2 linked regions of the Alkalihalobacterium alkalinitrilicum genome follow. The main gene of each other region encodes a partner of the protein of the gene in region 2 in a complex. Links are inferred from orthologs where the notes say so. Each region holds a gene or a part of one and is shown on either strand. Other genes may lie near its edges.

Evidence for each region.
Region 1: the proteins of arsC (region 2) and trxA are in contact, whole or in part, in an NMR structure (PDB 2IPA), measured with the Bacillus subtilis proteins. The link is inferred for Alkalihalobacterium alkalinitrilicum from one-to-one orthologs.

What each region holds. Positions count from the first base shown.
Region 1 is NZ_KV917368.1:4,667,461-4,678,843, reverse strand. The notes cover bases 4,457-7,188. They hold trxA (thioredoxin), read right to left. Parts: upstream 6,114-7,188; coding sequence 5,799-6,113; downstream 4,457-5,798. Other genes in these bases: BK574_RS22590 (electron transfer flavoprotein subunit alpha/FixB family protein), read right to left, coding at 6,346-7,188; ltrA (group II intron reverse transcriptase/maturase), read right to left, coding at 4,457-5,262. Also shown: BK574_RS22620 (YslB family protein), read left to right, coding at 1-362; BK574_RS22615 (aspartate kinase), read right to left, coding at 454-1,683; excinuclease ABC subunit UvrC, read right to left, coding at 2,043-3,827; more of ltrA, read right to left, coding at 3,988-4,456; more of BK574_RS22590, read right to left, coding at 7,189-7,320; BK574_RS22585 (electron transfer flavoprotein subunit beta/FixA family protein), read right to left, coding at 7,335-8,105; BK574_RS22580 (enoyl-CoA hydratase), read right to left, coding at 8,132-8,908; BK574_RS22575 (TetR/AcrR family transcriptional regulator), read right to left, coding at 8,954-9,541; BK574_RS22570 (long-chain-fatty-acid--CoA ligase), read right to left, coding at 9,922-11,383. UniProt on the Bacillus subtilis protein: Participates in various redox reactions through the reversible oxidation of its active center dithiol to a disulfide and catalyzes dithiol-disulfide exchange reactions.
Region 2 is NZ_KV917368.1:3,124,567-3,136,159, forward strand. Bases 3,681-6,622 are described here. They hold arsC (arsenate reductase (thioredoxin)), read right to left. Parts: upstream 5,391-6,622; coding sequence 4,971-5,390; downstream 3,681-4,970. Other genes in these bases: arsA (arsenical pump-driving ATPase), read right to left, coding at 3,681-4,393; arsD (arsenite efflux transporter metallochaperone ArsD), read right to left, coding at 4,410-4,775; arsB (ACR3 family arsenite efflux transporter), read right to left, coding at 5,527-6,600. Also shown: BK574_RS15060 (PepSY domain-containing protein), read right to left, coding at 1,869-2,138; BK574_RS15065 (adhesin), read right to left, coding at 2,320-2,595; more of arsA, read right to left, coding at 2,624-3,680; BK574_RS15090 (ArsR/SmtB family transcription factor), read right to left, coding at 6,640-6,984; hcp (hydroxylamine reductase), read left to right, coding at 7,426-9,084; ahpC (alkyl hydroperoxide reductase subunit C), read left to right, coding at 9,641-10,204; ahpF (alkyl hydroperoxide reductase subunit F), read left to right, coding at 10,217-11,593. UniProt on the Bacillus subtilis protein: Catalyzes the reduction of arsenate [As(V)] to arsenite [As(III)]. In vitro, can dephosphorylate para-nitrophenyl phosphate (pNPP).

The sequences.
Region 1 (11,383 bases), 1.5 Mb from region 2 along the record:
TCATTCGAAATATTCTTATGGATGACTTATTAGGTAAAGATCATGAAAGTATTTTGTACTGGGCTGGAAAAAGTATCGCTAGAAAATATCAACAAGAAAGCCTAGAAGATATCATTGACTTTTTTACAAAAGTAGGATGGGGAAATCTTACTGTACTAAAAGAAAAGAAAGATGAAATCAACTTTCAACTCGTTTCTCCATATCATAACGAAAAGTTAGCTGTGACGTATCAATTAGAAGCTGGTTTTTTAGCTGAACAATATGAATATAAAAAGAAGCTAATAACAGAAGCTATCGTCCAAGAAAAAAAAGATAAAGCACTTATTACGCTAAAGTGGGATAGAAAAGACCCTATCGAATAGAAAAGTTTAATAACCCCACTTTATCTAATTTCATTAGATAAAGTGGGGCATTCATATATTCGTGCTTTTCTAGCTACTTCCGCATCATTATTTAAATCATTACTTCTAGTTCATCTAATTGAAAAGCACGATGAAGTGCTTCAACTGCAGGTACCATAACACCTTCTTCAACTAAAGCGGACACTTTGATTTCAGATGTACTTACCATTTTAATTAAAATTTCATGTTCAGCTAAAATTTTAAACATTTGCGCTGCTACACCAGGATTTGAAATCATCCCAGAACCGATAATCGACACTTTGGCCAAATCCCCTTCATGTACTACTTCTTCAAATTGAAGTTCCTCTTGGTGCTTTTTCAGTACAGATAAAGTCTCTTCTAACGATGAGCGACTCGTCGAAAACGAAACACTTGATTTTTGTTCAGCAATTTGATTTTGTATAATAATATCTACATTAATTCCATGGTTTGATAATAATGTAAACACGTCGGACAATGTTCCTATTTCGTTTGGTAAACCTGAAACTGTAATTTTCGTTACGTCATTTTCAAATGCAATTCCACGGACGACTAAATTTTGTTCCATTGAAACTTCCTCCTCGATTAAGGTTCCTACTTCTTCAACTATACTTGAAGCAACCATTAGCTTCACTTGATAATTTTTTGCAAACTCGACAGCTCTCGGATGTAAAACACCCGCACCTAAGTTAGCCATTTCTAACATTTCATCATAAGAAATTGAATGTAACTTTCTAGCTTCATCAATATAACGAGGGTCTGTCGTATATACCCCTGTTACATCCGTATAAATATCACATCGTTCTGCTTTCAATGCTGCGGCTAACGCAACGGCTGTCGTATCCGAACCGCCTCTGCCTAGCGTCGTAATTTCTCCATGTTCTGAAGATCCTTGAAATCCAGCGACAATAACCACATTCCCTAAAGAAAGCTGAGTTTCCATTTTCTCAGTTTGGATATCGATAATCCGAGCGCTTCCGTGGTTTTCTTCTGTTACAATACCAGCTTGCCACCCGGTCATTGAAATAGCTCCTAGTCCTCTTTGTTGAAGAGCCATAGCTAATAAAGAAATGGTCACTTGCTCCCCTGTTGTTAACAGCATATCCATTTCACGTTTACTCGGCTTGTCTGATATTTCAGATGCTAACGTCACTAATTGATCCGTTGTTTTACCCATCGCAGACACTACGACAACAACTTGATTTCCTTGTTCTACCGTCTTTGCCACACGGCCAGCAACATGCTCGATTCGTTCTACAGAACCAACCGATGTCCCACCGTATTTTTGTACTATAATTGACATGTTTTTCATCCTTTCATTTAGGGAGAAAGAAAACAAAAAAAGCAACAGAAAAGGATAAGTCCTCACCGTTGCTTGGAATACCAGAAGGTAATAGTTGTTCCCTTGCTCCGTGAGATAGTTCTCCACACAACTTTTGGGTTGGTTGCGTGACAGCCCTGCACTTGTTCAATACAGGTCCAGCATTAAGAGCGATGTAACTCTCAACACTTCGGCGAATTCCCCTTTCTGCAAAGGTCTTTGAACTCATCACCCTCACTTTGCTTACTATTGGTTTTCGCACCTCTACCACCACTTCAATTAATTAGAAGTTCGGTATATTTAGTTGTTCTTATTCTAGCAGAATAAAGTCGATATGACAATTACTTTTTCTGATCGTTACTATTCAATACACGTAAAATTTCGGTAGCGATTTTTTCTGGGATGGCTATTTTTTTATATTCTTCTATCGTTGCTTCTTTCATTTTTTTTATGGAACCAAAGTGTTTCAAAAGCTTTCTTCGTCTCTTTTCTCCTACACCTGGAATATCATCCAGTACAGATGAAAAAAGGGTTTTACTTCGAGCCTGTCGGTGAAATGTTATTGCAAACCGGTGGACCTCATCTTGTATTCTCTGCAATAAATAAAATTCGTGACTATCTCTTTTTAAAGGAACGACTTCGGGAGGATCACCCATTAGTAGCTGAGAAGTTCGATGTTTTTCATCTTTCGCTAAACCACACACTGGTATCGTTAATCCTAATTGATCTTCTAAAACACTTTGTGCGGCTGAAATTTGTCCTTTTCCGCCATCAATAACAATAAGGTCAGGAAATGGACCATTCTCTTTTAAAAGACGCAAATACCGACGATAAACGACTTCTCGCATGGATGCATAATCGTCAGGTCCTTCAACGTCTTTTACTTTATACTTTCTGTAATCCTTCTTACTCGGCTTTCCATCGACAAAAGTAATCATCGCAGATACGGGGTCGGTTCCTTGAATATTCGAATTATCAAACGCTTCTATTCGATAAGGTGTTGAAATTCCGAGGGCTTTCCCTAAATTTTCAACAGCTTTAATCGTTCGTTCTTCATTTCTTTCAATAAGTGTAAATTTTTCTTTTAGTGCTACTTCTGCATTTTTGGTCGCTAAATTTAAGAGATCTTTCTTTTTTCCTTTTTTCGGTTGCGCGACCTTTACTGAAAGTAATTGTTCAACTAAGTCAGCTTCAATTTCTTCAGGCACGAGAATTTCTGTTGGCTTCACATGATCTTTTTTTAAATAAAATTGCCCAATAAAGGTTAATACGTCATCAAGTGGATCTTGATAGAATGGAAAAATGGAAACATCTCTTTCGATCAACTTCCCTTGTCTCACAAAAAAGACTTGAACACACATCCACCCTTTATCATACGCATAAGCAAATACATCACGGTCGACTTTATCATTGATCGACATCTTTTGTTTTTCCATGACCATTTCCATTTGTTGAATCAAATCTCTTAACTCTTTAGCTCGTTCAAAATTTAATTCTTCTGCTGCTTTATTCATTTTATCGAACAATTGATTTTTGACAGCTTCATGTCCATATTTTAAAAACCTTGTAATTTCATGAACCATTTCTTGATTTTGTTCCTTCGTTACTTCCTGAACACATGGGGCCAAACACTGACCAATATGATAATAAAGACAAACTCGGTCTGGTAGTGTACTACATTTTCGCAAAGGATAAAGCCTATCTAGTAGCTTTTTTGTTTCAGTAGCTGCCCCTGCATTTGGATATGGTCCAAAATATTTTCCTCCATCTTTTTTTACATTACGTGTCGTAATTAAGCGGGGATGCTCTTCAGACGTAATCTTCAAATACGGATACGATTTATCATCTTTCAGCATTACGTTATACTTAGGTTCGTGTTTTTTGATTAAATTCATTTCCAGTATGAGTGCTTCAATATTAGATGATGTAATAATATATTCGAAATCGGCTATTTCACTTACGAGCCGTTGTGTTTTCGCATCATGTGTTCCAGTAAAGTATGAGCGTACTCGATTTTTAAGGACCTTTGCTTTACCAACATATATAATCGTCCCTTGACGATCTTTCATTAAATAACATCCTGGTTGATCTGGAAGTACCGCTAGCTTTTCTTTTAGAGTAGACATCCTTTTTCCTCCCTTACCTCTATTGTTCTCAATAGGGAAGGTTTTTGCAACAAAATAGATTATGAATTTTTATCAAAATCGAGTAGGTGGAAAATAAGTTAACCTATTTTCGCCCCTCTCACAACACCGTACATACGGGTCTCGTATACGGCGTTTCAATTTATATTACAGTGTGTACTTTTAAGTAACGTTCTAAAGCAGAGGGTACTCCCCTTTGTTTTAGTCTTTTGTTTGAGATTGCTTTTTGAACAACTTTCGATACTCCGATATACCGATAACCTTTCCGGCAGAACGTTAATCCTTTCGCTTCTTCTTCAGGTATCCCTAATTGAGTTAGCGACTTGATTTGTTTTTTCGCTACCTTCCATTGTTTCCAGATGATTACCCTTAATCTTGAGCGTAATTTCTTATCTATTCGACTCATTGCTGTTTTCATATTTGCGATTCTAAAGTAATTCACCCATCCGAATATGACTTGTTTCAGTTTCAGTATTCGGTAGTCTAACGGAACACTCCAATTTCGCTTTGTCAATTGTCGAAGCTTCCTTTGAAATTTCTGTACTGAAATTGGATGAGGCCGCACTTGATATCTCTTGTTATTAGGATCATAATAATACCCAAATCCCAAGAATTTTAACTCTTTTGGGCGAGAAACTTTACTCTTTTCGGCATTTACTATCAATCCTAATTTCTCTTCTATAAATCTCACGATTGATTTCATCACTCTGTCAGCGGCTTTTTCGCTTTTCACAAAGATGAGTGCGTCATCAGCGTATCTTATGAATCGTAATCCTCTACTTTCTAATTCCTTATCGAGTTCATTCAACATAATATTACTCAATAATGGACTGAGGTTACCTCCTTGCGGAGTCCCGATTGGTGTTTCTTCATATTTCCCATTCACCATGACCCCACTAACAAGATATTTTCTTATTAGAGAGATAACGTCTCCATCATCTATTGTGTTGGCAATAATTCGCATGAGTTTATCGTGGTGGACTGTATCGAAGAATCTTTCAAGGTCAATGTCCACTATCCAATCGTGTCCATCATTCAGATATTCCAAGCTTTTTATAATTGCCATCTCACAACTTCTTTTTGGTCTAAAGCCGTAACTGAATTCACTGAACTGCTTTTCGAATATCGGACTAAGTACTTGGTGAATTGCTTGTTGAACTACCCTATCCACTACTGTTGGTATTCCCAATTTGCGCATCTTTCCATTTTCTTTTGGGATCTCCACTCTTAAGGCAGCTTGTGGTTGGTATTTTCTTGTTCTGATGCGCTGGCGCAGTTCATCCTTGTTCTCTTTCAGATATTGTTTTAGTTCGTCGACTGTTACTCCGTCGACCCCACTTGCACCCTTATTTCTATAAACACGCAGGTAAGCTTCGTTCATGTTTTGATTACTTAAAATCTGCTCTAAAAGCTTCACACTCGTTTCTCCTCTCCTCTCACGTAGTAAGTGATAGCTCCATTTTGGCTATCCTTTGAGATACGCTCATTCTTTCACCATTAACACATTCGGAGTTCGTCACTTACGCATTCGTGGCGTTGAAACACTATAAATTGTTCAGCCCTTCATGAGATTACTCATTACTATGGCTTCTGCTGACTTCTTGCGGTTAACCTTTGTCGAATGTACATATGTACATTCGCAAGATCTCCCAGGGTAAGACAACTATCTTTCCTCTTTTACTCGCCTGATTTACTCTATAAAGTTACGCACATCTTTTGGACTTTGCCTTGTCATGGAGCCTCATCCCTTTATAAAGCCTTGGTATCCGATTTCTGTTCGTCGAGCCAAGATTTTATTCCACGCTTCCTCTAGCCCTTACCTCACGATAAGTACCTTGCGCTTCCTTAGTGGTTGGTCGATGTGTACCCCCACAGTGGACTTTCACCACCTAGATAGTTGCCATGCCTGGCACACAATAAAAAGACTCCGCAGAACGGAGTCGGGTCTATTGATTATAGATGTTTATTTATTAGCTCAACAAGCGCTTCTTTCGGTTGGAAACCAACAACTTGGTCCACTTTTTCACCGTTTTTGAAAACCATTAGAGTAGGGATACTCATAACACCGAATTTCCCAGCCGTTTGTTGATTTTCATCAACATCTAATTTGACGATTTTCACTTTGTCGCCCATTTCTTCCTCTAGTTCTGTTAAAACAGGAGCGATCATTTTACACGGTCCGCACCACGGAGCCCAGAAGTCCGCTAATACAACACCTTCACCAGTTTCAGTTGCAAAGTTTTGGTCAGTAGCATTTACAATTGCCATTATTAATTTCCTCCTTATAATCCAACTTCTTCTACAAAATGAATTATAACACTACGGTATTCCGAATGCTATTATGTTGCTCACCTATGTATCATACCCATTTTCACAAAAAAATAACGCTCTTCACTCGAATACGGTTGAATTGTTTATGTCTCTTCATACCTTTATTTAATATGTAAAATTATAATTCCAAAAAACCGCCTCAAAATGAGACGGCTTTTCTCTTACTTTATTAAGATACAACTACTTTTTTAAGCTCTTCTGTCAATAAAGGTACTACATCAAATAAGTCACCAACAATACCGTAATCCGCAACTTCAAAGATCGGTGCTTCTGGATCTTTGTTAACTGCAACGATTACTTTAGAGTTAGACATACCCGCTAAATGTTGGATTGCTCCAGAAATACCGAATGCGAAGTAAAGGTCAGGCGTTACCACTTTACCAGTTTGCCCGATTTGTAGAGCGTAGTCGCAATATTCCGCATCACACGCACCACGAGATGCACCTACTGCAGCGCCTAATACATCCGCAAGTTCTTGAAGTGGCTTGAAACCGTCAGCACTTTTCACTCCACGTCCACCAGAAACGATAATCTTTGCTTCTGAAAGGTCAACCCCACCTGTAGCTTTACGTACAACCTCTTTTACAATCGTACGAAGGTCTTTAATTTCTACAGCAACACTTCCAACATCCCCAGAACGAGACTCATCTTTCTCTAATGGCTCAATGTTATTTGGACGAATGGTTACGAGAACTGTTCCTTCTTCAATTTGCTTTTTCTCAAAGGCTTTACCAGAGTAGATCGGGCGTGTGAAAACAGGCTCACCACCGTCCACTTCAATGTTTACTACATCGGAAACTAAACCAGCGTTTAATTTCGCAGCAATACGAGGAGACACGTCTTTACCTATTGAAGTATGTCCCATAACAACACCTTCTGGTTGTTCAACGTCCATAACTTGTAGAATGCCTTGTTGATAAGCATCTGTTGTATATACTTTTAAGTCAGCATGTTCAACTTTAACTACACGATCAGCACCGTAATGGATCATAGCGTCTGCTAAGTCACCTACTGATTCACCTAATAATGCAGCAACTACTTCTCCACCATCTGCAATTAGTTTTGCAGCTGCAACTGCTTCAAACGAAACGTTACGAAGTTCACCTTCACGAATTTCACCTAAAACTAGTACTTTTTTTGCCATGTTGATCCCCCCAATTATATGACTTTTGCTTCAGACTTTAATAATGAAACCAGTTCTTTTACTTGAGCATCCATTTCGCCTTCAAGAACTTTACCTGCTTGTTTTTGTGGTGGTAGTAAGATTTCTACCGTCTTTGATTTTGCTTCTACATCTTCTTCTTCTAAATCGAGGTCATCTAAATCAAGTGTTTCTAATGGCTTCTTCTTCGCTTTCATAATCCCTGGAAGAGATGGGTAACGAGGCTCGTTTAAGCCTTGTGTAGCTGTTACAAGTACCGGTAATGAAACTTCAACCGTTTCCTCATCACCTTCAACATCACGTACGATTGTAGCTGTATTTCCATCAATCGTTAACTTAGTGATTGTCGTTACAGAAGGCATACCTAGCATTTCAGCAACACGAGGTCCAACTTGTCCAGAACCACCGTCTACCGCTACGTTTCCTCCTAAAATAATATCAATCTCTTGGTCTTTTAAGTAGGTTGCAAGCAAAGTAGCTGTTGTGAATTGGTCCGTCTCTTCAACGTCTTCACTATCAATAAGAACTGCTTTATCAGCACCCATTGCTAGAGCGGTACGAAGTTCTTTTTCAGCATCCTCTGTTCCTACTGTTACAACAGTAACTTCTCCACCGTGCTCATCACGAAGAACGATTGCTTCTTCAATTGCGTACTCATCGTATGGGTTGATAATGAATTCAGCTCCGCTGTCATCAATTTGTCCACCATTGAGGACAATCTTTTCTTCCGTATCAAAGGTACGTTTCATAATAACGAAAATATTCATTGTAGTCCCTCCCTAAATTGGTTAACTTATTTATTTTGAAATTCTGGTTTACGTTTTTCAAGAAAAGCTTGGATTCCTTCTTTGCTATCATGAGACTCTCCAGCAAATCCAAAGAGCTCAGCTTCTTTTTCTAAACCTTCAGTAAAATTCGAATCTTGTGCATATGATAAAGCTTCTAATGCTAGCTTCATAGTATAACGACTTTTCTTTGCAATTTTTCCTGCTAGTTTATAAGCTTCTTCCATCATGAGCGCTCGCTCAGAATATACGGAATTTATAAGACCTAAAGATAATGCTTCAGATCCAGTAATTGGCTCACTCGTTAAAATTAATTCTGTTGCTTTTGCTTTACCTATGATACGTGGTAACCGTTGCGTCCCTGCAAATCCAGGAATTAACCCTAACTGAAGTTCAGGTAGACCCAACATCGTATCCTCTGTCGCTAGACGAATGTGACACGCCATTGCTATTTCTAATCCTCCACCTAAAGCCGCACCATGAATAGCTGCGATTACTGGTTTTGGAAAAGCTTCAATACGATTTAATAACTCTTGACCTTTTCTTGCTAATTCAGCAAACTTGTTACCGCTTTCAAGTGTAGTAAATTCTTTAATGTCTGCTCCTGCGGCAAAAAAGCGCCCTTCTCCATGAAGAATGATAACACTCACATCTTCATTATGCTCAACCTCATTAAAGGCCTGTGCCAACTCTTGTAATAATAGAGATGATAAGGCGTTCGCTGGAGGTCGATTTAAAGTGATTGTGGCAATCTGTTGCTCCACTTTTACAGAAATGGTCTCCATTCTGTCTTTTCTCACTCCTCTCATGGTAAGCATCCTCTTTTTCTATTATCTACTGCAGATACCATTTAACAACAACTGTTGCATTGGCTTTGCAAGTGAGATCAAATCATATTTACATTCTTTCATTACCCAGTTTGTAACGACTTCATCTAGTGTACCAAAAATCATTTGTCTTGCTAACCGGTAATCTAAATCTTCTGAGAAGTAACCGCTTTCTTTGCCGTCAATTAAAACACTATCAATTAAGTCTAAATACTTCTTTAACACTTCGTTGATTCTCACCCTAAGCTCAGCATTCGATTGACGCAACTCGAGTTGAGTAACAATAGCGAGCGCTCGATTAGCCGACAGTTGACTAAAGTGCATTTCAACTAAAATAATAAGTTTCTCTTTTGGGGTTAAATTCCCTTCAATCTTTTCTTGGATCTTATCAACAAACCTACCCATTTTTTCTTCAAACAATGAAATGAGAATATCTTCTTTGTTTTTAAAATAAAGATAGATTGTTCCATCAGCCACTCCAGCTTCTTTTGCAATTTTCGATACTTGAGCATGATGGTAGCCATTTTCAGCAATAATCTTTACCGCTGCCTCAATAATTTGATCGTATTTAGGTCCTTTTTTCTTTCCCATGGCATTCTTCCTTTCAAAGCAACAATTAAGTTAAGTTGCTCAGTAAAATGAATGACCATTCATTCATATTTCATATTTTATTGTAAGGGCCGTAATTTGTCAACGAAATTATTGAAGTTGTAAGAATTTTTCAACATAAAATAACTCTTACTCTATTTCTATCATATAATGAAAACGATAGCAAATCAATGTATGAAACATTTGTGAACATAGTCAATCGTTTAAAAAAACTCGAAAATGTTTTCATAGTAACGTTCATTCCTAGTGTTTTTCCATTAGTTTCTAGTGGTTGATTGTTTTTGATATTTTTGTGAACATTAGAATAACTTGATAAATATCATCCTAATAAAGTAAAAAGACTGGCAAAGCCAGCCTTCATGTTAACTCGATATTTTCACTCGATCATTTTGCTTTTTCTTTTCTTCTTCTACAAGTACACGTCGTAATACTTTTCCTACCATTGTCTTTGGTAGTTCAGTACGGAATTCATAATGTCTTGGGACTTTATAAGCTGCTAGTTGATCTCGGCAAAACGCATCGAGCTCTTTTTCAGAAACTGAAACCCCTTCTTTTGTTACAACAAATGCCTTAACCGTTTCACCGCGATACGGGTCTGGTACACCAATAACAACTGCCTCTTGTATCGCTTCGTGTTCAAATAGTATTTCTTCAATTTCTCTTGGATAGATGTTAAATCCACCCGCAATGATCATATCTTTCTTACGATCCACGATATAGAAATAACCATCCTCATCCATATACCCCATATCTCCTGTTAGTAGCCAATCTTCATAGAATGTAGCTTGGGTTTCTTCAGGACGATTCCAATAACCTTTCATCACTTGTGGTGCGCAGACCGCTAGTTCACCAACTTCTCCTGGTTTCGCCACTTCTCCAGGCTCAATAAAAATAACCGCATCTGTATCTGGCCAAGGTAAACCAATACTACTAGCACGCCTATCTTCCCAAATTGGATTACAGTGCGTGACAGGTGATGCTTCCGTTAACCCGTAACCTTCAACTAATCTACCACCCGTTATTTCTTCAAATTTTGCCTGTACTTCCGCAGGTAATGATGAGGATCCACTGATACAAGCTTCAATCGAAGATAAATCATAGTTTTGAATGTCTGGATGATTGACTAACCCAATATACATTGTTGGTGCACCTGGGAAAATGGTAATTTTATGCTTATCAATAATTTGCAAAATTTCTTTTGGGTCAAATTTAGGAACTATAAACATTTGTGCAGCAGTCATAATGGAAATATTCATGGAAACCGTCATCCCATACACGTGAAAAAATGGGAGTGCGGCAAGTGTCCGATTTTCTTGACTATTTATTTTGTACATCCAATGAAAGCATTGGGTTGTATTCGCTACAAGGTTACGGTGTGTCAGCATTACTCCTTTAGCTAATCCTGTTGTCCCACCAGTATATTGAAGTAATGCTAGATCCTCCTTAGCATCGACTTCAACTTGTGGTGGGTCTTCACTACCTTTAGATAAAAATGAAAGAAAGCTTACCGTTGTATTATTGTACGTCACTTGAGGCTTGAAGCCGTAATTTTTCTTTTGAATAAACGGATAGATTAAGTTTTTTGGGAATGGTAGATAATCTTTGATAGCGGTTACAATTATCTGTTTAACTTTCGTATTATGTTTTACTTTCATGACTCGTGAATAAAGCAAATCTAAACATAAAATAAATTTTGCACCTGAATCAGCTAATTGGTGTTCTAATTCTCTCTCCATATAAAGTGGATTTGTTTGAACAACCACACCACCTGCCATTAAAGTTCCATAATAGGCTATAACCGCTTGAGGACAGTTAGGCAACATG
Region 2 (11,593 bases):
CTTATCGAATCTCGACAAGCACCACCCATTAATTCATATATAGGAGCATTATAAAATTTCCCCTTAATATCCCAAAGTGCTTGATCAATGCCGGCGATAGCACTCATAAGAATGGGCCCCCCACGGTAAAATCCCCCACGATACAACATATTCCATATATCTTCAATTCTTAGGGGGTCTTTACCAATTAATAACCCACCCATTTCTTCCACTGCTGCTTTAACCGTTGCTGCTTTTCCCTCTATAACGGGTTCGCCCCATCCAACTATTCCATCATCCGTTTCAACCTGGATAGGCTACACTTAGTTGGACAATAAAAATAAGGGCTAGTAGAATAATACAGAAAGAGTGAGGAGCGAATCTACTATGTCCCAAAAAAGAAGAACGTTTACCACAGAATTCAAGAAGCAAGTGGTTGCTTTATATGAAGGTGGAAAAAGTCGTCAAGATATTGTCCGTGAATATGTTAACTCCGTCTGCTTTAGACAGGTGGATTACTCAGTTTCAACAGTCTGGTTCCTTCAAAGAGAAAGACAATCGAAGTCCAGAGGAACAAGAATTGATTGAGTTAAGAAAAAGAAATAAACAGCTAGAAATGGAAGTCGATATTTTAAAGCAAGCCGCGCTGATCATGGGGCGAAAATAGAAGTCATTGAGAAAAATCGGCACTTCTATTCGGTATCAGCAATGTGCAAAGTCCTACAAATAGCTCGAAGCACCTTTTATTATGAAACAGAAGTAGCTGCTCAAAAAGAAAAGGAAAAGGCTACAGAAGAACAAGAATTAAAAGAAAAAATACTAAAAATCTTTAATGAAAACCGTAAAGTATATGGAACTCGTAAAATAAAACGAGAGCTTTTAAAAGCGGGTCACAAGGTTTCCAGACGTCGCATAGGAAGGTTGATGAAAGAGCTCGGAATCCAATCGAAGTATGCACAACCTTCCTACAAACCAATGAGCTCTCAGCCAAATGAAGAATCCGTTCGAAACATATTAGATCAGGAATTCCAAGTGAATGAAGAAATGTCCGTACTGGTTAGTGATTTAACGTACGTCAAAGTAGGACATTATTGGAGCTACGTCTGTTTTTTAATTGATTTATATAATAGAGAAATAGTTGGTTATAGCGTTGGAAAACGCAAAGACGCAGCTTTAGTTCAACGCGCCTTCGCAACGGTTAATCGGCCATTAGAGAATGTAAAACTCTTTCATACAGATCGCGGATCTGAGTTTAAAAACGTAGCTATTGATGAATTATTAAGTGAAAATGAGATTGAACGTTCATTGAGCGATAAAGGAAACCCTTATGATAATGCAGTGGCAGAAGCGACATTTAAGATTCTAAAAACAGAACTAATTCATGGGGAGCAGTTCCATTCCCTTAACCACCTAGAACTTGAACTGTTTGATTATATCAATTGGTACAATAACATCCGTTCGCACAGTGCCCTGGGGTATCAAAGTCCAGCAAGTTATCGAAACTTAGCCCCTAAAAAAATTGTTTGATTTAGTGTTGACATACCAACCTTTAAAAAGCACCAGCGTGGGGGTACAATAAAACACTCTAAGCTTTTAATTTTCACTTAACTTCCTCCTATATAACGGTATTAGAGTATTCTACAGATTTTTTGTAATAATTGGTATAACCTATTAAATAGGTTAACCCCCACCAATGTGTTATTATGCATCCCATAACATAAAGTAACTTTTTCATAAAAATTACTGCTTCCTTGTCCGTTAAAAACTATATAAATGGTCACCTAAACAGGTAAGCATTTCTATTATTAAAACAGATCTCACGACACTTGGTTACTAGAAATTCCACCATTCAAGATTTAATTTAAGCTTTGTATATAGTAAATAGGAAATTAATCTATTTCTATCTCTATTATTCTGCCTGTCATTACATCAACATCTACTTCATACTTGATTCCTAATGGTGTTAAGATTTCAACCTCATAAACCAAAAATCCATTTTCCATGTCTAACTCCACCTCAACAACTAGACCTGGTACATGTTGCAATGCAATCTGAATTGCCTCTTCTATTGATATTCTGCGATACCATAAAAGATTATGACCACCCCAATTATTGTTATGCCAGTATACATTCGGGTTGATCCAGTTGTTATATTTCATGATACATTCTCCTTACCTTACCCATTGATTTTAATACCCTTTTCTATTTTATTCATTCACTAATAAGGGGTACCTTGATTTTGAGTAATGACTATGTTGGTTAACCGCCTATTTTTTTAAACAAAATAAAGGACCAGAAAAGCTCTGATCCTTTGATACTTCATTTGAAACCCTTACTATATTAACAACAACTACTAGCACCTAATAACACTAATCCAGCGCCCTCTTGAGGTTCTTCTACATCTATTGTTAATTCTTCTGATGCAGTAATCGCTGGATCCATTGCAACTTTAATGTTATTAATCGTTTTTACATGATCCGATTCTTGTGGTGTATCCAAAGAAATTGCGAATTGTGGTCCACAACACCCAGCAACTGCGTATAATCGAATGCCTTCTGCCCCATTTTGATTTAACACATTTTGTAACAATTCTTTCGCTTTATCGGTGATTTTCATTGATTTCTCCTCCTACACAATTTTCGATTTAATAACTGAGCTCTTTTAGCTTTTCATACCCTAGCTTTTCTTCCTGAAGCCAAGGAATAATCGCGCATTTCTCAGACAGTCTGTCATTCGCCTCATAAATCCAATGCTTTTCTGAAGCGGCTTTCCCACTCAGCACAGGATCTGTCGTATGCGTTGCATATAAACTTTGATTAATCACCCACCAGGTCGGTTGAATGTCTGCTCGTCTTAGATCATCTTGTAATCGAGAGGCTTCCAATACAGGTGTAGCTTCGGCCAAAGTCACAATTACTACCGCTGTTTCTTTAGCATTTCGGATTTGCGGAAGTAGTTTTTTTACACTTTCAGGGACTTCTCCTGTAGCTCTAGCAATTTCTTGACTATACGACTGAGCCGCATCTAATAATAACAACGTATGTCCTGTAGGAGCTGTATCAATGACCACCACTTCGTTTTCTGATTTGGCTACCACTTCAGCAAACGCTCGGAATACTGCAATCTCCTCTGTACAAGGTGAATTTAAATCTTCCTCTAAATATGCCAAACCATCTTGATCTAACTCTTTTCCAGCGTTTGCTAAAACATCCGCCTTATATTTTTCTACTTCTTCTTTTGGGTTAATGCGACTTATCGTTAAGTTTTGATTGAGCTGATCATTTTGGAATTGGTAATCTAAGTGAGCAGCTGGATCTGTCGTCGTCAAATGCACGCGATGTCCTTTTTCTACTAATCCAACTGCAATCGCCGATGCAACCGTTGTTTTCCCTACGCCACCTTTCCCCATTGTAAAGATCAGCTTCTTGTTCGTAGATGAAAAATCATCAATAACGTCATTTAATCTTGGAAGCTTGTTAATTTCATGATCACTTATGAACTCTGGTGCTGGTATCTCGTTTGGTTGGAAAAGATAGCGTAGATTTTCCACTCCAGTTAAGGAGTATGAAACAAATGGCAAAGAATAACTGACCGTCTGTTTTAAATGAATCGGTATTTGTTTTAAGGCATCTCTTTGTCGACGGTAAAACGCAGAAGACACTTCATCATCCTCTTTATAATGTTGAAGGAGTCCATTAACGATTAGGATTTGATTGTTAATATCGATCTCTTTCAGTTCTTCTGATGCTCGATCCGCTTCTAAAAGGGATGAAACGTCAGGTCTAGTTATAAGGGTTAATGTCGTTTGGCTAGGATCTGAAAGAACTTCTACTGTTTGCGAATAAAGATTCTTTTTATCCGCTAACCCCGATAAAGGTCCTAAGCATGAAGCTCCGTGTGTGCTTTCTTCTAAAAATCCATTCCAAGCGGTTGGAAGCTGTAATAAACGTAACGTATGCCCTGTTGGTGCTGTATCAAAAATAATGTGATCAAATTGAGATACAATATCAGCATTCGTAAGCAAACTGCTAAATTCATCAAAAGCGGCAATTTCTACGGAGCAAGCTCCTGATAATTGCTCTTCCATAGTAGCGACTACAGAATCAGGAAGTTTCCCCCGATATGGACCTACGATTTTTTCACGATAAGTCGCGGCAGAGCTCTCAGGATCTAAGTTACTGGCAAATAAATTCTCAACATTCGGAACGGGTTTTGGTGAATTCGTTAATTCTATATTAAAAACATCTTGTAAATTAGAAGCTGGGTCTGTGCTAATTAATAACACTTTCATGCCATTATCCGCTAATGCAACAGCTGTCGCACAAGCTGTTGAGGTTTTTCCAACGCCACCTTTTCCAGTCAAAAAAAGAAATGGTGTATTTATGACCTTTAAGGGATTGAAAGGTTGAAACATGAATTTCCCTTCTTTCTTATTTCAAAGTATTTAAATCAATTGAAAGACGCACTTTTGGTTTTTCCATTAAGTCCTCAGGTTTTACCTCGAACCATTCTGCAAGTTCTCCATTTGTTGGGTAGCTTCCTACTTTTACAAGCTGATCGTTTACTAAAATAGCCGGTAAAGCATCTGGACCTTTTTCATGTAAGACACGGTTGACTTCTTCATTTTCTGCAAATAGGTCTGGATCATTGGTTAATTGGTAGCGTCTGATCTTAAACCCTTTTTTCTCTAATGAATAGACAGCTGATGCTACTCGTGTTAATTCAGGATCCACGCTAGGACCACATACACCCGTAGAACAACACATTGCAGGATCAAAAATTTCAACTTTTTTCATCTTCAAGCCCCCATCTTTAAAATTTTATCCCGTATCGACTAGCAGTAATACCCCCACTTCAAGACTTCGAAGGATCAAAGAAGGATAAGTGGGGATAATGCCAGTAACAACTAAATGAACACAGATTAAATGCGCCACATCGTTGATCTCATCTAACCATCAGTGGGGAAAGAGAAAAACCCACACTGATATCGATCATTTACCTGTTTCACTAAAGTGTTTAATTCTGTCACCAATTTCATCACGAACACGCTGGAAAAACGCCCACTTTTCTTCATCGGTTCCTTCAGCCTTAGCTGGATCATCAAATCCCCAATGTTCTCTTTTTACATGAGATGGTGTTATCGGACATTTGTCAGCTGCATCACCACATAACGTAACAACTAAATCCGCATTATTTAAAATATTAGGGTCAATAATATCTGACGTTTGATTGGTAATGTCAATTTCAGCTTCGTTCATCGCTTTAACAGCATTCGGGTTTAAGCCATGTGCTTCAATTCCAGCACTATAAACGTTCCACTCATCGCCTAAGTATTTCTTTGCCCACCCTTCTGCCATTTGGCTTCTGCAAGAATTTCCTGTACATAAAAAATAAATTGTTTTTTTACTCATTTTTATATCTCCTTTTTCGGAAAGAGGAACGTGGTTTCGGAACGAGTTTCCTTCTACGAAGTTCCTATCACGCCACCTTCAATAGTTTTATATAATTTATATTTATCCTTTATTAACAGTAATCTATTTCGTATTTTTACTTAGCCAATTTCGCATCTGGGAACCAATGTCTTGTTTTGTTTGCTACTTTTACTAAGTAAAGCATTAACGGAACCTCAACGAGAACCCCTACTACGGTAACTAATGTTGCCCCTGAGTTGAGCCCAAATAATGCAATGGCCACCGCAACAGCTAGTTCAAAGAAATTACTCGTTCCAATCATCGCAGCAGGTGCAGCAACGCTATGTTCAAGCCGCCATCTTTTCGCCCAAAAATAGGCGATCACAAAAATAAAAAACGTTTGAATAATTAACGGTACAGCAATCAAACCGATATGAAATGGATTATTTAAAATTACTTCACCTTGGAAAGAGAAAATAATGATTAAAGTTAGTAATAGTCCAACAATCGTAAACTTTCCAGCACGCTTCAAATACACTTGTTCAAACCATTCTTTTCCTTTACTTTTAATTAATAAAACACGAGAAATGTAACCCGCAGCTAACGGTACCACAATAAATAAAACGACGGATAAAATGACCGTTTCATACGGTACCACAACGTTATTAATCCGCAGTAAAAACATCACAATCGGACCATATGCAAAAATTAAAATTAAATCATTTACAGATACTTGAATAAGAGTATAACTCGCATCGCCTTTCGTTAAATAACTCCAAACAAATACCATCGCTGTACAAGGAGCAGCTCCTAATAACACAGCGCCTGCAATATACTCAGTCGCAAGCTCCCCTGAAATAAATGGGGAAAAAATAATTTTAAAAAAGAGCCATGCAAAGAAAAACATTGTAAACGGCTTGATCACCCAGTTAACGACTAGCGTTACAACTAACCCTTTTGGCTTTTTTCCCGCATTCACAATACTGTTGAAATCAATTTGTACCATCATTGGATAAATCATTAACCAAATTAAAATAGCCACTGGAATGGAAACTTGCGCATATTCAAATCGGCTTAATGTTTCGGGAACGGCTGGTAACCACTGCCCGATAGCAAGACCAACAATAATACATAGGGCAACCCAAACGGTTAAATACCGCTCGAAGAAACCAATACCTTTCTTTACATCACTTTCGCTTTCTTTACTCAATTTCTCTCACTCTCCTTAGATTAATGAAGTATTTTATTATTATTCACACGTTATTCGTAAACCTTGCTCTTCTAATTCTTGTAATTTAAAGTCTTGGTTAGGAAGATGTTGAAGCAGGCTTTGAACCAATAGATAATAGCTACTATCTTTGTTTAATGAATAAATAATCCACTGTCCCCTACGCATTTCTCGAACGACTCCTAAGTCTTTCAACTTACGAACATGTTGACTAATCGCAGGTTGGCTAATTTTAAAAATTTCCACAAACTCACAAACACAACAATCATTTGAATCCAAAATTTTTACCATGGTCAATCGTGTTTTATCACCGAGTAACTTTAAAATGGTGGCCGCTTTTTCTATTTCAACCGTTGTTTCTTGCATGAAGTCACCTCCAGAAATTCAAAATATATAAGTATGTACTTATATAATACTTTGCTTATATTCTATTTCCAACTGTCTCAATGTAAAGATTTTGTAAAGGAATAGATATTTATCCTGTTTATTTACAAGCAGCTACCTATTATTACCCTTAAGTACTTTTCAATAAAAAAGCGTCTTACTCATTCTCACACCTACTATTCTAATTTAAATCATTCTCCAGTTACGGATTTAAAGGATATTTCTCATAGAAAAAAAACACAACTATTTCAATTTTTTTAAAAGTTATTCTCCTACATGTGATTAATATCACTACATTGAAATGAACTCCTTGTTATTCTTACAGTATCGAAAAACATTATTAGTTATGTAGTAACCATTTAATTAGTGAAAAAAAGTTACTGGAAAATACAATATCTTTTACTGGAGGATCTAACTATGAGTATGTTTTGTTATCAATGTCAGGAAACAGCAAAAGGAACAGGTTGTACAATCGTTGGAGTATGTGGAAAGAAAGATAATCTTGCGAATATGCAAGACTTGCTCATCTATACAGCCAAAGGCACTTCAATTGTAAACAATGTGGCACGAGAGTTAGGGGTAAATTTAAAAGAAACAGATAAATATATCGTTACATCTCTTTTCATGACGATTACAAATGCAAACTGGAATCAAGAAGACTTTTTTAATCATATAAGAAAAGGGTTAAGTCTTCGTGAAACAACCAAAACGGCGATTGAAAAGGCGGGTCACAAGGTTGAAAATACGAGTGACTTTGTCACTTGGTTTGCTGAAACCAATAATGATTTGGAAATCAAATCAGCTAGTCAAGAAGTGAGTATCCTAGCAACAAGAGATGAAGACATTCGTTCGTTAAGAGAGCTTATCGTTTATGGTTTAAAAGGTTTAGCGGCTTATTTAGAACATGCGAATCACTTAGGATATCAAAAAGATGATCTTTATGCTTTTATGCAAAAGGCACTTGCTGATGTAACAAATGACGACCTATCAATTGATGAGTTAGTCGGTCTCGCAATGGAATGCGGTAAATATGGTGTCCATGCGATGGAACTATTGGATACAGCCAATACAACAACATACGGTAATCCTGAAATTACCAAAGTAAACATTGGGGTTCGTACTAATCCAGGCATTTTAATTAGTGGCCATGACCTAAAAGACATGGAACAACTACTAGCACAAACAGAAGGAACTGGAGTGGACGTTTATACGCATAGTGAAATGTTGCCAGCTAACTATTACCCAGCATTTAATAAGTATAGCCACTTTGTCGGAAACTACGGGAATGCATGGTGGGAGCAAACACGTGAATTTGAAAGTTTTAACGGCCCAATCTTGATGACGACCAACTGTATTGTACCACCGAAAGCATCATATAAGGATCGTATGTATACAACAGGAGCAACAGGTGTTGAAGGTGTCGTGCATATTGAAAAAAATGAAGACGGATTAAAAGATTTCTCTGCGATCATCGAGCATGCGAAAAAGTGTGAGGCTCCAATCGAAATTGAAAATGGTGAAATCATTGGTGGATTTGCACACGATCAAGTTTTAAAACTGGCTGACAATGTTGTTGAAGCTGTTAAGAATGGCGATATTAAACAATTTTTTGTCATGGCAGGATGTGATGGAAGACATAAAAGCAGAGAGTATTATAAAAATTTTGCAGAAGAGTTACCAAAAGAAACCGTTATTTTGACAGCTGGCTGTGCGAAATATCGTTATAACAAATTAGATTTAGGGGATATCAATGGTATCCCAAGGGTTCTAGACGCAGGACAATGTAACGATTCTTATTCATTAGTTATGATTGCATTGAAGTTAAAGGAAGCGTTTGGTTTAGAGAGTGTAAATGATCTACCATTATCATATAACATTGCATGGTATGAGCAAAAAGCGGTAATTGTCTTCTTATCTCTATTGTACCTTGATGTAAAAAACATCCATGTTGGTCCAACGTTACCAGCATTCTTATCTGAAAATGTAAAAAATATGTTGATCGAAAAATTCAACATTGGCGGTATCACAAACACGACAGACGATATCAAGATGTTCATGAATGAAGTCGTTCCAGCTGGCTAATTAAGCACAAATTGAAAGAATACTCAGTAGAGAGGATTCCATGTAATCGAAAATCGGTTACTCGGAATCCTTTTTGCTGCAACTAATAATGCTTCAATTATTGAAAAATACTATTCTTAATACCAAAGAGTCATATTGATAACCATTGTCAATTAAAAGTCCAAAAGTTAATTTTTAAAGAATAAATAGCCTGTTCAGAAATTATCTTAATTAAAGTGGGAGATAATAATTTGTAGAATTTGCTTTTCTCTTAGTGGCAGAACTGTTTATACAATAGTAACTTCTTTGCTAGATCTTCAAGTGATGTATTTACTAGCTGCCTTTGCAACCTTTTTTCGATCATTGTAAAGTCCAATTATGAATCCTAGGTTAAAGCATTTATAATCCTTTAGGTCTAAAATTCTCCTTGGAAAATAAACATTCAAACTTATCACTTGACAAAAAGCATCTATTAGTTGATAATTGTTATCGAATTAGAATTATTATAGATAAGTAAAATTATTCTATAATGAATTCTGTAAAAAATATTTTTAGATATTATAGGAGGAAGATTAATATGTCATTAATTGGAACAGAAGTAAAACCATTCAGTGCAAAAGCTTTTAAAAACGGTGAGTTTATCGATGTAACGAACGAAAGCCTTAAAGGTCAATGGAGCATTTTCTGCTTTTATCCGGCAGATTTCACATTCGTTTGCCCAACTGAGCTTGAAGATTTACAAAACGAATACGCAACGCTAAAGGAACTTGGAGTTGAAGTATATTCCGTTTCAACAGATACTCATTTCACACATAAAGGATGGCATGACAGCTCAGAAACAATTGGAAAAATTACTTACGCAATGATTGGTGACCCTTCACAAACAGTCACTCGTAACTTTGAAGTTCTAGACGAAGAGTCTGGTCTTGCTGACCGTGGTACGTTCATCATTGACCCAGACGGTGTTATCCAAGCTGTTGAAATCAACGCTGGTGGTATCGGTCGTGATGCAAGTATCCTAGTTAACAAAGTTAAGGCCGCACAATATGTTCGTAACAATCCAGGTGAAGTTTGCCCAGCTAAATGGCAAGAAGGTGGAGAAACACTTAAGCCAAGCCTTGACCTAGTAGGTAAAATCTAAGGAGTGCGATAAATGGTACTTGATGCTGAAATTAAGTCACAGTTAAATCAATACCTGCAACTAATGGAAGGCGATATTCTGCTTAAAGTTAGTTTAGGTTCCGGTAATGTTTCAAATGAGATGGAAGCGTTAGTCAATGAACTAACTTCTATGTCAAATAAAATCAGTGTCCGAAAAACTGAATTAACAAGAACACCAAGCTTCAGCGTCAACCGTGTAGGCCAAGAAACTGGCGTCACATTTGCAGGTGTTCCTTTAGGACATGAATTTACTTCATTAGTGCTAGCCCTACTCCAAGTTAGTGGAAGAGCGCCTAAAGTTGATCAAAGCGTCATTGAGCAAGTGAAAAACATTAGCGGTGAATACCACTTTGAAACATATGTCAGCCTTAGCTGCCATAACTGCCCTGACGTTGTACAAGCTCTTAACATGATGAGTGTACTCAACCCTGGCATCACTCACACTATGATTGATGGGGCAGTATTTAAAGATGAAGTAGAAAGTAAAAATGTCATGTCGGTACCAGCTGTTTACTTAAACGGGGAATTCTTCGGTGGCGGTCGTATGACCCTAGAAGAAATTCTTGCTAAAATGGGCAGTGGTCCAGATGCATCTGAGCTTTCAGATAAAGAACCATTCGATGTACTTGTTGTTGGAGGCGGACCAGCTGGGTCAAGTGCCGCGATTTATGCAGCACGTAAAGGTATTCGTACAGGAATTGTCGCTGAACGTTTCGGTGGACAAGTTCTTGATACGATGAGCATTGAGAACTTTATCAGTGTAAAACATACTGAGGGACCTAAGCTCGCAGCAAGCCTTGAAGAACATGTTAAAGAGTATGGCATTGATATTATGAATTTACAGCGTGCTAAGAGTATCGAAAAGAAAGATCTTTTTGAGCTTGAACTCGAAAGTGGTGCTGTACTTAAGAGTAAAAGTGTTATCGTAACAACAGGTGCTCGTTGGCGTAATGTTGGCGTTCCTGGAGAACAAGAGTTTAAAAACAAAGGGGTAGCCTATTGCCCTCACTGTGACGGTCCATTGTTTGAAGGAAAAGATGTTGCAGTTATTGGCGGAGGTAATTCTGGTATTGAAGCAGCGATTGATCTTGCAGGGATTGTCAATCATGTAACGGTTCTTGAATTTATGCCAGAACTAAAAGCTGATGAAGTCCTACAAAAGCGCCTTTACAGCCTTCCAAATGTAACGGTCTTAAAGAATGTTCAAACTAAAGAAATTACGGGTACTGACAGTGTTAACGGAATTTCTTATATTGACCGTGAAACAGAAGAAGTAAAACATGTCGAATTACAAGGTGTATTTGTTCAAATCGGCCTTGTACCTAATACCGATTGGTTAGAAAGCGTTGTTGAACGTAATCGCATCGGT